3 regions of the Mesorhizobium sp. AD1-1 genome follow, and region 3 is predicted to be linked to each of the others. Evidence: predicted binding sites of a transcription regulator. Region 3 holds the regulator's gene; each other region holds the start of a gene.
The links. Region 3 encodes PhoB, which activates phosphate uptake and scavenging genes when phosphate is short. Its sites were predicted from a motif close to TGTCATNNANCTGTCAT; they were not measured.
Positions count from the first base shown of each region.

Region 1: the regulator PhoB is predicted to act here: its motif matches at 2,219-2,235, upstream of ppk2 (polyphosphate kinase 2).
Region 2: the regulator PhoB is predicted to act here: its motif matches at 2,214-2,230, upstream of ugpB (sn-glycerol-3-phosphate ABC transporter substrate-binding protein UgpB).

Region 1 covers NZ_JAIUGP010000006.1:74,335-77,612, forward strand. Annotated here, with positions in the region: gene hemB (porphobilinogen synthase) at 1-271, shown strand, start outside; gene LB519_RS13685 (dihydrofolate reductase family protein) at 490-1,137, shown strand; gene ppk2 (polyphosphate kinase 2) at 1,189-2,109, opposite strand; gene LB519_RS13695 (aldo/keto reductase) at 2,388-3,278, shown strand, end outside.
Region 2 covers NZ_JAIUGP010000005.1:216,248-219,525, reverse strand. Annotated here, with positions in the region: gene ugpA (sn-glycerol-3-phosphate ABC transporter permease UgpA) at 1-682, opposite strand, end outside; gene ugpB (sn-glycerol-3-phosphate ABC transporter substrate-binding protein UgpB) at 840-2,150, opposite strand; gene LB519_RS12645 (EAL domain-containing protein) at 2,512-3,278, shown strand, end outside.
Region 3 covers NZ_JAIUGP010000005.1:73,376-76,653, reverse strand. Annotated here, with positions in the region: gene xylF (D-xylose ABC transporter substrate-binding protein) at 1-233, opposite strand, end outside; gene LB519_RS11955 (ROK family protein) at 503-1,750, shown strand; gene phoB (phosphate regulon transcriptional regulator PhoB) at 1,767-2,456, opposite strand; gene phoU (phosphate signaling complex protein PhoU) at 2,473-3,180, opposite strand; gene pstB (phosphate ABC transporter ATP-binding protein PstB) at 3,207-3,278, opposite strand, start outside.

The DNA of each region.
Region 1 (3,278 bases), on a different contig from region 3:
ACAGGACATCGCCGAGGGCGCCGACATGCTGATGGTCAAGCCCGGCCTGCCCTATCTCGACATCATCCGGCGGCTGAAGGACGAGTTCCAGATGCCGACCTTCGCCTACCAGGTGTCGGGCGAATATTCGATGATCAAGGCGGCAGGCGCCAATGGCTGGATCGACGGCGAGAAGGCAATGCTGGAATCGCTGCTCGCCTTCAAGCGCGCCGGCTGCGACGGCATCCTGACCTATTTCGCACCCGAAGTGGCGGAGATGCTGAAGGGGTAATTTCTCTTCGCGACGACGGCCGGTCGCGGCGAGCAATGTCGGCCAATCCGCTTCGACATCCATACCAATTTCCGGCTCTTGGCCGGGGAATCCATAGCGAGGGCCACTTGACCGTTGCGTGGGCTTCGTTTGAGCTTGAAAATACCGCTTGCAATTCACAATCGGTTTGTTACAAAAAAACTGCTTGCAAAACACAATCGGTTATCGAGGAGGCTCGCATGTCCAAACTTCGCGTCAACGCTTTCACCCTATCGCTCGACGGCTATGGCGCCGGTCCCGATCAGGATCTGCAAAATCCGCTCGGCGTCGGTGGGGAATCCTTGCACAAGTGGTTTGTCGACACCCGCACCTTCCGCGAGATGGTGCTCGGACAAGATGGCGGCACCACCGACGTCAACGAGGCGTTCGCGGCGCGCAGCTTCGAAAATGTCGGCGCCTGGATCCTCGGCCGCAACATGTTCGGACCGATCCGCGGCGAATGGCCTGACGACAGCTGGAAAGGCTGGTGGGGCGACAACCCGCCCTATCATGTGCCGGTTTTCGTGCTGACCCATCACAAGCGGGAACCGATCACGATGGAGGGCGGCACCACTTTCCACTTCGTCGTCGACGGCATCCATTCAGCTCTTGAACAGGCAAAGGCTGCCGCTGGCGGCAAGGATGTGCGGGTCGGCGGCGGCGTCGCCACCATACGGCAATATCTGCAGGAAAAACTGATCGACGAGATGCATCTGGCGATCGCGCCGCTGCTGCTGGGCACGGGCGAGAACCTTTTTGCCGGCCTGGACATGCTCAAGCTCGGCTATATCTGCAGCGAGCAGGTGGCGACCCCGCTCGCGACGCATGTGGTGATCAAGCGGGCGTAAGGTGGAGAGCCAATCTCCCCCCGCGTGGGGGAGATCGCAGCTTCGTCTGCCTCAATACTTCTCCGGTACGTAGAGCTCGCGCGGCAGCACCTGGCGTTCGTATTCGGGGTTGAAGACGCGCTCCGGCAAAGTGATCTCCTCGTGCGGCACTTCCTCGTAAGGCAGCTGCTTGAGCAGATGGTCGATGCAGTTCAGCCGCGCGCGTTTCTTGTCGTTGCCCTCGACGATGAACCAGGGCGCTTCCGGGATGTTGGTGCGGGCGAAGGTCTCTTCCTTGGCCTTGGTGTACTGCTCCCAGCGCACGCGCGACTGCAGGTCCATCGGCGACAGTTTCCACTGTTTCATCGGATCGTGGATGCGCATCAGGAAGCGCATCTGCTGTTCCTCGTCGGTGATCGAGAACCAGTATTTGACCACGGTGATGCCCGAGCGGACCAGCATGCGCTCGAATTCCGGCACGTCGTGGAAGAATTCTTCGACCTGATCGGGCTGGGCAAAGCCCATCACCCGCTCGACGCCCGAGCGGTTGTACCATGAGCGGTCGAACAGCACGATCTCGCCGCCGGCCGGCAGATGCGGGACATAGCGCTGGAAATACCATTGCGACTTTTCGCGCTCCGTCGGCGCCGGCAGTGCGACGACACGGCAGATGCGCGGGTTGAGGCGCTGGGTGATGCGTTTGATGACACCGCCCTTGCCGGCCGAATCGCGTCCCTCGAAGATTACCACCAGCTTCTTCTTGTGGTGGGCGACCCAGGACTGCAGCTTGATCAATTCGGACTGCAGGGTGATCAGGTCGCGAAAATACTGCATGCGATCGATCGAAGGCGGATGCGAGTTCTTGTAGATCTTGGCGATCTCCATCGACAGCGCCGGCTCCGACATTTCGAGCTCATAGTCTTCGTCAAGTGTGTCGGCGAGCTCGGCTTCAAGCCAATCCCTGGCCGGAGAATTCTGTTTTAGCTCGGTCATTATCGGCTGCTCCACTTGCAAGCTCTGTCGATCCACGTCCGGCGCCCCAAACTCCCGGCTTACAGCCCGGGAACGGCAACACCTGAGCCGACTTCCATATAGGCCTGCAATGACGGTTTTATTGCAGCGCGAGCATGGTCACCACCGCTGTCGATCCAGCCAGGCATGATCGATCCGCCGCGCTGGCATGGAGACACGTCGCCCAAATTGTCCTACAAATAGCGGCCTCATTCAGGCACCCTCCCCAGCCCTTTCCCAATGCAATCGCGAGGACCGACATGGAATACCGCACCCTCGGCCGTTCCGGCCTGAAAGTTTCGACACTGACCATGGGGACCATGACGTTCGGCGGCGCCGGAGCTTTTTCGGCGGTCGGCAAGACCGATCTCGACGAAGCGCGCCGGATGATCGATCTCTGTATCGACGCCGGCATCAATGTCATCGACACCGCCAATGTCTATTCGAACGGCATTTCCGAAGAAATCATCGGCGAAGCGCTCGGCGGCAAGCGCAAGGGCGACGTGCTGATCGCCTCCAAGGCACGGATGCGGATCGGCAAAGGTCCAAACGACGAAGGCCTGTCGCGCCATCACCTGATCCGGGAATGCGAGAAGAGCCTGAAGCGGCTCAAGACCGACGTCATCGACATCTATTTCCTGCACGAATGGGATGGCGTGACGCCGCTGGAGGAAACCATCGGCGCGCTCGACACGCTGGTTGCCCAGGGCAAGATCCGCTATGTCGGCTGCTCCAACTATTCCGGCTGGCAGGTGATGAAGGCGCTCGGCATCAGCGACAGCCGTCATCAGCCGCGCTTCATCACGCAGCAGATCCACTACACGCTGGAAGCGCGCGAAGCGGAGTACGAACTGCTGCCGATTTCCGTCGACCAGGGGCTGGGCGTTCTGGTCTGGAGCCCGCTTGCCGGCGGATTGCTGTCCGGCAAATACCGCCGTGACAGCCCCACCGCCCGCCAACTCGCGGGCTGGTCGGAACCACCGATCCGCGACGAGGACCGGCTGTGGCGGATCGTCGATGTGCTTGTGGAGATCGGCGCGCAGCGCGGCGTGTCGGCAGCGCAGGTGGCGCTGGCCTGGCTGCTTGGCCGGCCGTCCATCAGTTCCCTGGTGATCGGCGGCAGGACGGAAACGCAGTTCCTGGACAACATC
Region 2 (3,278 bases), 140 kb from region 3:
AGAAGGTCGTCGGCGCAAGCAGCGGGAAGACGATGGTCCAGAATCGCTTGGTCTCGCCGGCGCCGTCCATGGCCGCCGCCTCGATCAAGGCTTTCGGCACCGCCTGCAGGCCGGCGACGAAGAACAGGAAATTGTAGCTTATCTGCTTCCAGGCAGCGGCGGACACCAGCAGGATCATGGCGTGGGTGCCATTGAGCAGTGGATCCCAGGCGATGCCGAAACTCCTCAGCATGTAGGCCAGCGACCCGATCGAAGGGTTGAAGAGGAACAGCCACAGCATACCGGCAATCGCCGGCGCCACCGCGTAGGGCCAGATCAAGAGCGTGCGGTAGAGACCTTTGCCGCGCACCACCTTCTCTGCCATGACCGCCAGCAGGAGCGCCACGCACATGGCGACGATAGCGGTCGCAAGGGAAAACACCACCGTGACCTTGATCGAGTTCAGGTAGGCCGGATCGGCAAGCACTTTCCTGAAATTGGCGAACCAGACGAACTTGGTCCTCAGCCCGAACGGATCCTGCCTGAGCATGGATTGGTAGAACGCCTGACCGGCCGGCCAGTAGAAAAAAACGAGCGTGATGGCCAGTTGCGGCGCCACAAGCAGGTAGGGAAGGACCTTGTTGGGGAACACGACGCGAGGGGTCACGGAGCCACTCCGAGGTGATGAGGCGGGCGGCACCATGCGGCACCCCTCTCCGCCAAGATGGCTTTGATGAGCGTTTCGGACTGGGCATCATCGACCATTGGCGAAATCGCAAAGGACGGCAAAACTCCCCTCACGAGGGGAGATGCCCGGCGGGACAGGTGGGTGCGCCGTAGAGCAAGGACCTGCGCTCGCTCTAATTCCCCAGCGCTTCCTTGATCGCGGCATTGCCACGCGTAACCGCATTGTCGAGCGCCTGCTGCGCGGTCTGCTGGCCGGCGAGCATCTTCTCGAACTCCTCGTTCTGGATATCGCGCACCTGCGGCAGATTCGGCAGACGTACGCCCTTGGAATTGTCGGTCGGCATCTTACCCGTCATCTGCAGGATCGGGGTCTCGCGGCCGACATTCTTGTCATAGAAACCGGACTTCTTGGTCGCTTCATAAGCCGCCAGCGTTACCGGCAGATAACCCGACTTCTGGTGCAGGTATTCTTGCACCTCGGTCTTCGACAGGTAGGCGAAGAAGGCCGCGACGCCCTTGTATTCCTCATCGGATTTGTCCGCGAAAACCCACAGGCTGGCGCCACCCGGCGTCGTGTTCTGCGGCGCACCCTTGGCGTCGCTGTCATACGGCAATTGGCCAATGCCGTAATTCATGCCGGACTTGACGATATCGCCAAGCCCGCCGGACGATTCGGTCATGATCCCGCATTCGCCTGCAAGGAAGATCTGCTTGGCTTCGGAGGTGCGGCCGCCATATTTGAAGGTGCCGTCCTTGGCGAGGTCCGCCAGCGCCTGGAAATGGTTGACGAAAATCGGCGCGTTGATCTTGAGCTCGACATCGCCGCCGGCCAGACCGTTCTGCTGGGTGGCCCATGACACGTCATTCCAGGCCGCGAAATTCTCCAGATGTATCCAGGTCAGCCAGGTCGAGGTGTAGCCGCAGGCGGCCGCGCCGCTCGCCTTGATCTTCTTGGCGTCTTCCCACACTTCATTCCAGGTCTTGGGTGGGCTATCGACGTCGAGACCAGCCTTCTTGAAGATATCCTTGTTGTAATAAAGGATCGGCGAGGAGGAGTTGTAGGGGAAGGAGAGCATGGTGCCGTCCGGCTTCGAATAATAGCCGACTATGCCTGGCAGATACTGGCTCTTGTCGAAGGTCATTCCAGCGCTGGTCAACACATCGGCTGCGGGCTTGATGGCACCTTCGGCCGCCATCATCACGCCGGTGCCGACGTCGAACACCTGGATGATGTCTGGCGCCTGGCCCGCGCGGTAGGCGGCAATGCCGGCATTCAGCGTCTCGGGATACGTGCCTTTGAACACCGGAACGAGCTCATAGTCGCTCTGGCTGGCATTGAAATCTTTGGAGATCTTGTCGACGACTTCGGCATTGGCGCCAGTCATGGCGTGCCACCAACTGATCTGCGTGACGGCAAAAGCGGAGGTTGAGGAAAGCGTCATAAAGGTAGCGGCAACACCGGCCGCGAAGCCGAAGGACTTCATGTTTCATCTCCCGTTTGTCATTGGCGAAAGGGGGCACTCCCGCGAAGGCAATATGTGTCGCTCATGACAATCAGACAACGGTTTTGTTGCAGATCGACGAACTTCACCCTTTACCTGACGCAACGCTCGCCTCCGCTTGGAGGCATGGAGAGCGATACGGTTAGCCGGCTTGGCGCGACGACAAGCGCGCCAGGAAGCACCGTCGGGACTGTCAAGCTCGCTTTCGGCGTGTCAGCCCTGATTGCAGCCGCAGCAACCCGAAGAGACACGCCAAGGTTGCAGCCGACTTTATCGATCCTTCAACGGCAACGCGCTACTCAATCCTGCTGCCCTGTTTATTTCCAAAGATCAGGTGAAATAAATGCTGACGGTCTACAATTGTATCGTCAACGAACATGATCTGAGACTGGTCGCACTCGCCGCGCTGATCTGCGGAATTTCCTGCTTCTCTGCTGTCAACCTGCTTCAGCACATAAGCCGTTCCACAGATCGGAACCGGCTTGCCTGGCTGATGATCGCGGCCACTTCGACCGGCTTTGGCATCTGGGCAACGCACTTCATCGCCATGCTCGCATTCACACCGGGCATACCCAGTGCTTATGATCCGGCACTCTCCGTGCTTTCGCTCGCTGCTTCGGTCACTTTGACGGCAGCCGGCATGTGGATCGCCACCTTGCGGGATGAGTTCGACTATCATCTCGTCGGCGGCGCCGTGCTGGGCGGCGGTATCGCAGCCATGCACTACATCGGCATGGCGGCGTTCGAGGTTCAGGGCCGTATCGAGTGGAACCTCTTGCTTGTCGCCGTTTCCCTGCTGGCCGGCGTAACGCTCGCGGCGCTGGCGCTGCGTGTCGTGCAGCGCCGCCCCTCCTTGAAGGCGACATCCGGCGGCGCGGTGCTGCTGACGCTGGCGATCTGCACCCTGCATTTCATCGGTATGGGTGCCGTCTCGATCTTCCCCGATCCCTCGATCGTCATATCCGAATACACGATCGAGCCGACCTCGCAGGCTTTCGCGGCCGCCGCCGCCACACTGGTGATCCTGGTTCTGTCGGCATCGGCGCTGTGGATCGATTTGCGCTTCCGTCGCCAGAAGCTCGAGGTCGACCGCATGCACGGCCTGGCCAA
Region 3 (3,278 bases):
AGGCTTTCGACGTCGGTAAGCTGCTTGCCGGGATTGGACTGCGCATCGGCGGAGATGTACTTGTCGCCGGCGGCCTCGATCGCCGTCTTCATGGCGGCCTCGTCGGTCTTCCAGCGTTCCTCCTGGAAATTGGACCACGAAACGCCGACGACCTTGTCCTTCGCCTGCGCGACAGACGCGAGCGTCAGCGACATGGCGGCACCCGCCAGGATGGCGGCTGTGAATCTTTTCATATTATCCTCCCTGCGCCGCGTATGGCGCGACCAAACTGGCCCGAGGGCCGGCACAGAGGCCCTATTTTTTCGAGCCTCGAAAAAATACTGGGCCAACGCCCGAACGCTGTCAACATCGATTCTGATGGATTTTGATGTCGTTTCGAATTTTTTTCGAGCCTCGGAATAAATAAATGACACGGCGCGCGGCTTCTGCCAGTATTTGACCGCGTCACCGACAGCGTTCCAGGGCAGGAAGAACCGCGGCGACCGGGAGGATATGAAAGAGCATGTCGGTCGGAATCCGCCACGACGATTTGCGCCGCCGCAACCGCGCGATGGTGATCGCGGCGGTGCGCCGCGCCGGACAGCCGTCGCGCACCGAGATCGCCGCAACCACAAGCCTCAGCCATTCGACGATCTCGGCGATCTCATCCGACCTGATCGTCGAAGGCATCCTGACCGAAAGCAAGCCGAGCGAGGCCGGCTCGCTCAAACGCGGCCGTCCGCAGGTCGGCCTCAGCCTCAATCCGGAAGCGGCCGCGGTAATGACCGTGGTGCTGTCGCTGAACTTCCTCTCGGTCGCCGTCATCGACTATGCCGGCCAGGTAATATCCGAGGAACAGCGTCGGCTCGACACGCTGACGATGTCGCGCGACTCGCTGATCGGTGAGTGCACGGCAATCGTGCGGCGCCGCCTGGAAGATCCCGACCTGGACGTGCGCAGCATCGCTCGTATCGCGCTGGCCGTCCAGGGCATCACCGACACCCGTGCCCGCGCCATGCTGTGGTCGCCGATCACGCCGCACACCGACATCGCCTTCGCCGACATATTCGAAGAGGAGTTCGGCATCCCAGCCATTATGGAGAACGATTGCAACATGATGGCGGTGGCGCTGCGCTGGCGCGACCCCGATCGTTACCGCGACGATTTCATCGCTATCCTTTTGTCGCACGGCATCGGCATGGGGCTGGTGCTGAAGGGCGAATTGTTCACCGGCACCCATTCCTCGGGCGGCGAATTCGGCCACATGATTCATCGGCCGAACGGGGCGCTGTGTCGCTGCGGACGGCGCGGCTGCGTCGAAGCCTATGCCGGCAATTATGCCATCTGGCGCAACGCGCGGCAGATGGGCGAGGATGCAGAGCCCGTCGCCGATGTCAGCGACGCCGACATGCGCGCCCTGGCTGCTGCCGCCCGCGAAAGGGACGGGCCCGAACGGGAAGCCTATCGCAAGGCCGGCGAAGCGCTCGGCTACGGCCTCGGCAGCCTGTTTGCGCTGATCGATCCGGCGCCGGTCGCCATGGTCGGCGTCAGCGCCGCCGCCTTCGACCTGATCGAGCCGGCATTGCGGCAAGCGATTGCCCAGACCGCCGGCGGCCAGCATTCCAAGTCGATTTCCTTCGACACCGAGCCGAACGAACTGCCGCTGATCCGCGAAGGCTGCGCCATGCGGGCGCTGATCTTCGTCGATCAGGAGATTTTTGCGCCGGGCGTGCAGGCGAGATCCGGTCTCGGCGGCAAGAACGTGGCGTGAGTTCAAACGAGGGAGTTCAGTCCTCGCGAATGGCGTAACCCGCCCCACGGATGGTGCGGATGACATCGGGCATACGGCCGTTGTTGACCGCCTTGCGCAGCCGGCCGACATGCACATCGACCGTGCGTTCGTCGATGTAGATCGTCTCGCCCCAGACATTGTCGAGCAGTTGGCTGCGCGAGAACACGCGGCCTGGATGGCGCATCATGAATTCAAGCAGGCGGAATTCCGTCGGCCCGAGCCGGATCTCGCTCTTCTTGCGATAGACACGGTGCGATTCGCGATCGAGCACGATATCGCCGACCTTGAGCACGCTGGACAGCACTTCCGGCTTGGCCCGGCGCAGCAGCGCCTTGACCCTGGCCATGAACTCCGGCGTCGAGAAAGGCTTGACCAGATAGTCGTCGGCACCGGTCGAGAGGCCGCGCACGCGGTCGCTTTCCTCGCCTCGCGCGGTCAGCATGATGATCGGCAGCCGCTCGGTCTCGGGACGCATCCTTAGCCGGCGGCAGAGTTCGATACCGGAAACCGCAGGCACCATCCAGTCGAGCACCAGAAGGTCTGGAACGTTCTCCTGCAGCCGGATTTCGGCCTCGTCGCCGCGCGTCACCACCTCGACCTGGTAACCTTCGGATTCGAGATTGTAGCGGAGCAGCACGCCTAGCGGCTCCTCATCCTCCACCACCATGATGCGTGGCGCGATCATCGGCTGGTCACCCCTGTCATGCCGCTGGCGCGGACATTGCCGTCTCGTCCTGCTTCGGACGGTTGGCTGGCAACTGCGTGCCGGTCAAAACATAATAGGCATTTTCGGCGATGTTGGTCACGTGGTCGCCGATCCGCTCGAGGTTCTTGGCGCAAAACAACAGGTGCGTGCACGCCGTGATGTTGCGCGGATCTTCCATCATGTAGGTCAGAAGTTCGCGGAACACCGATGTGTATTTGACGTCGATGCGTTCATCATTGTTTCGGAGCGTGGCAAGCGCTGCCGCGTCAGCGGCGGCATACTCGTCGACGACCCCCTGCACCTGGATCAGCACCAGCTGCGCCATCGCGTCGATCGAATGCGAAAGGTCGTGCGGCGTGACGCTCAGCCCGACAGTGCCGACGCGCTTGGCGATGTTCTTGGCAAGGTCGCCGATGCGCTCGAGGTCGCCGGCCATGCGGATCGAACCGACTACCGCACGCAGATCGTTGGCCATTGGCTGGCGCTTGGCGATCAGCGTGATGGCACGATCGTCCAGCTCGCGCTGGCGTGCATCCATGATGGCGTCGTCGGAAACCACCCGCTGCGCCAGCGCATTGTCCGAATTGAGCAAAGCCCTGGTCGAGCCACCGACCATCGAGCGGGCGAGATCGCCCATGTCGCGGATCAGCTGGCTGATCTGCTCCAGATCCTCATCGAAAGATGCGACGGTATGTTCACCCATGATCTTCGTCCCTCATATGCCAGAGATCAGCCGAACCGGCCGGTGATGTAGTCCTGGGTGCGTTTGTCGTCGGGGGTGGTGAACATCTTGTCGGTGGC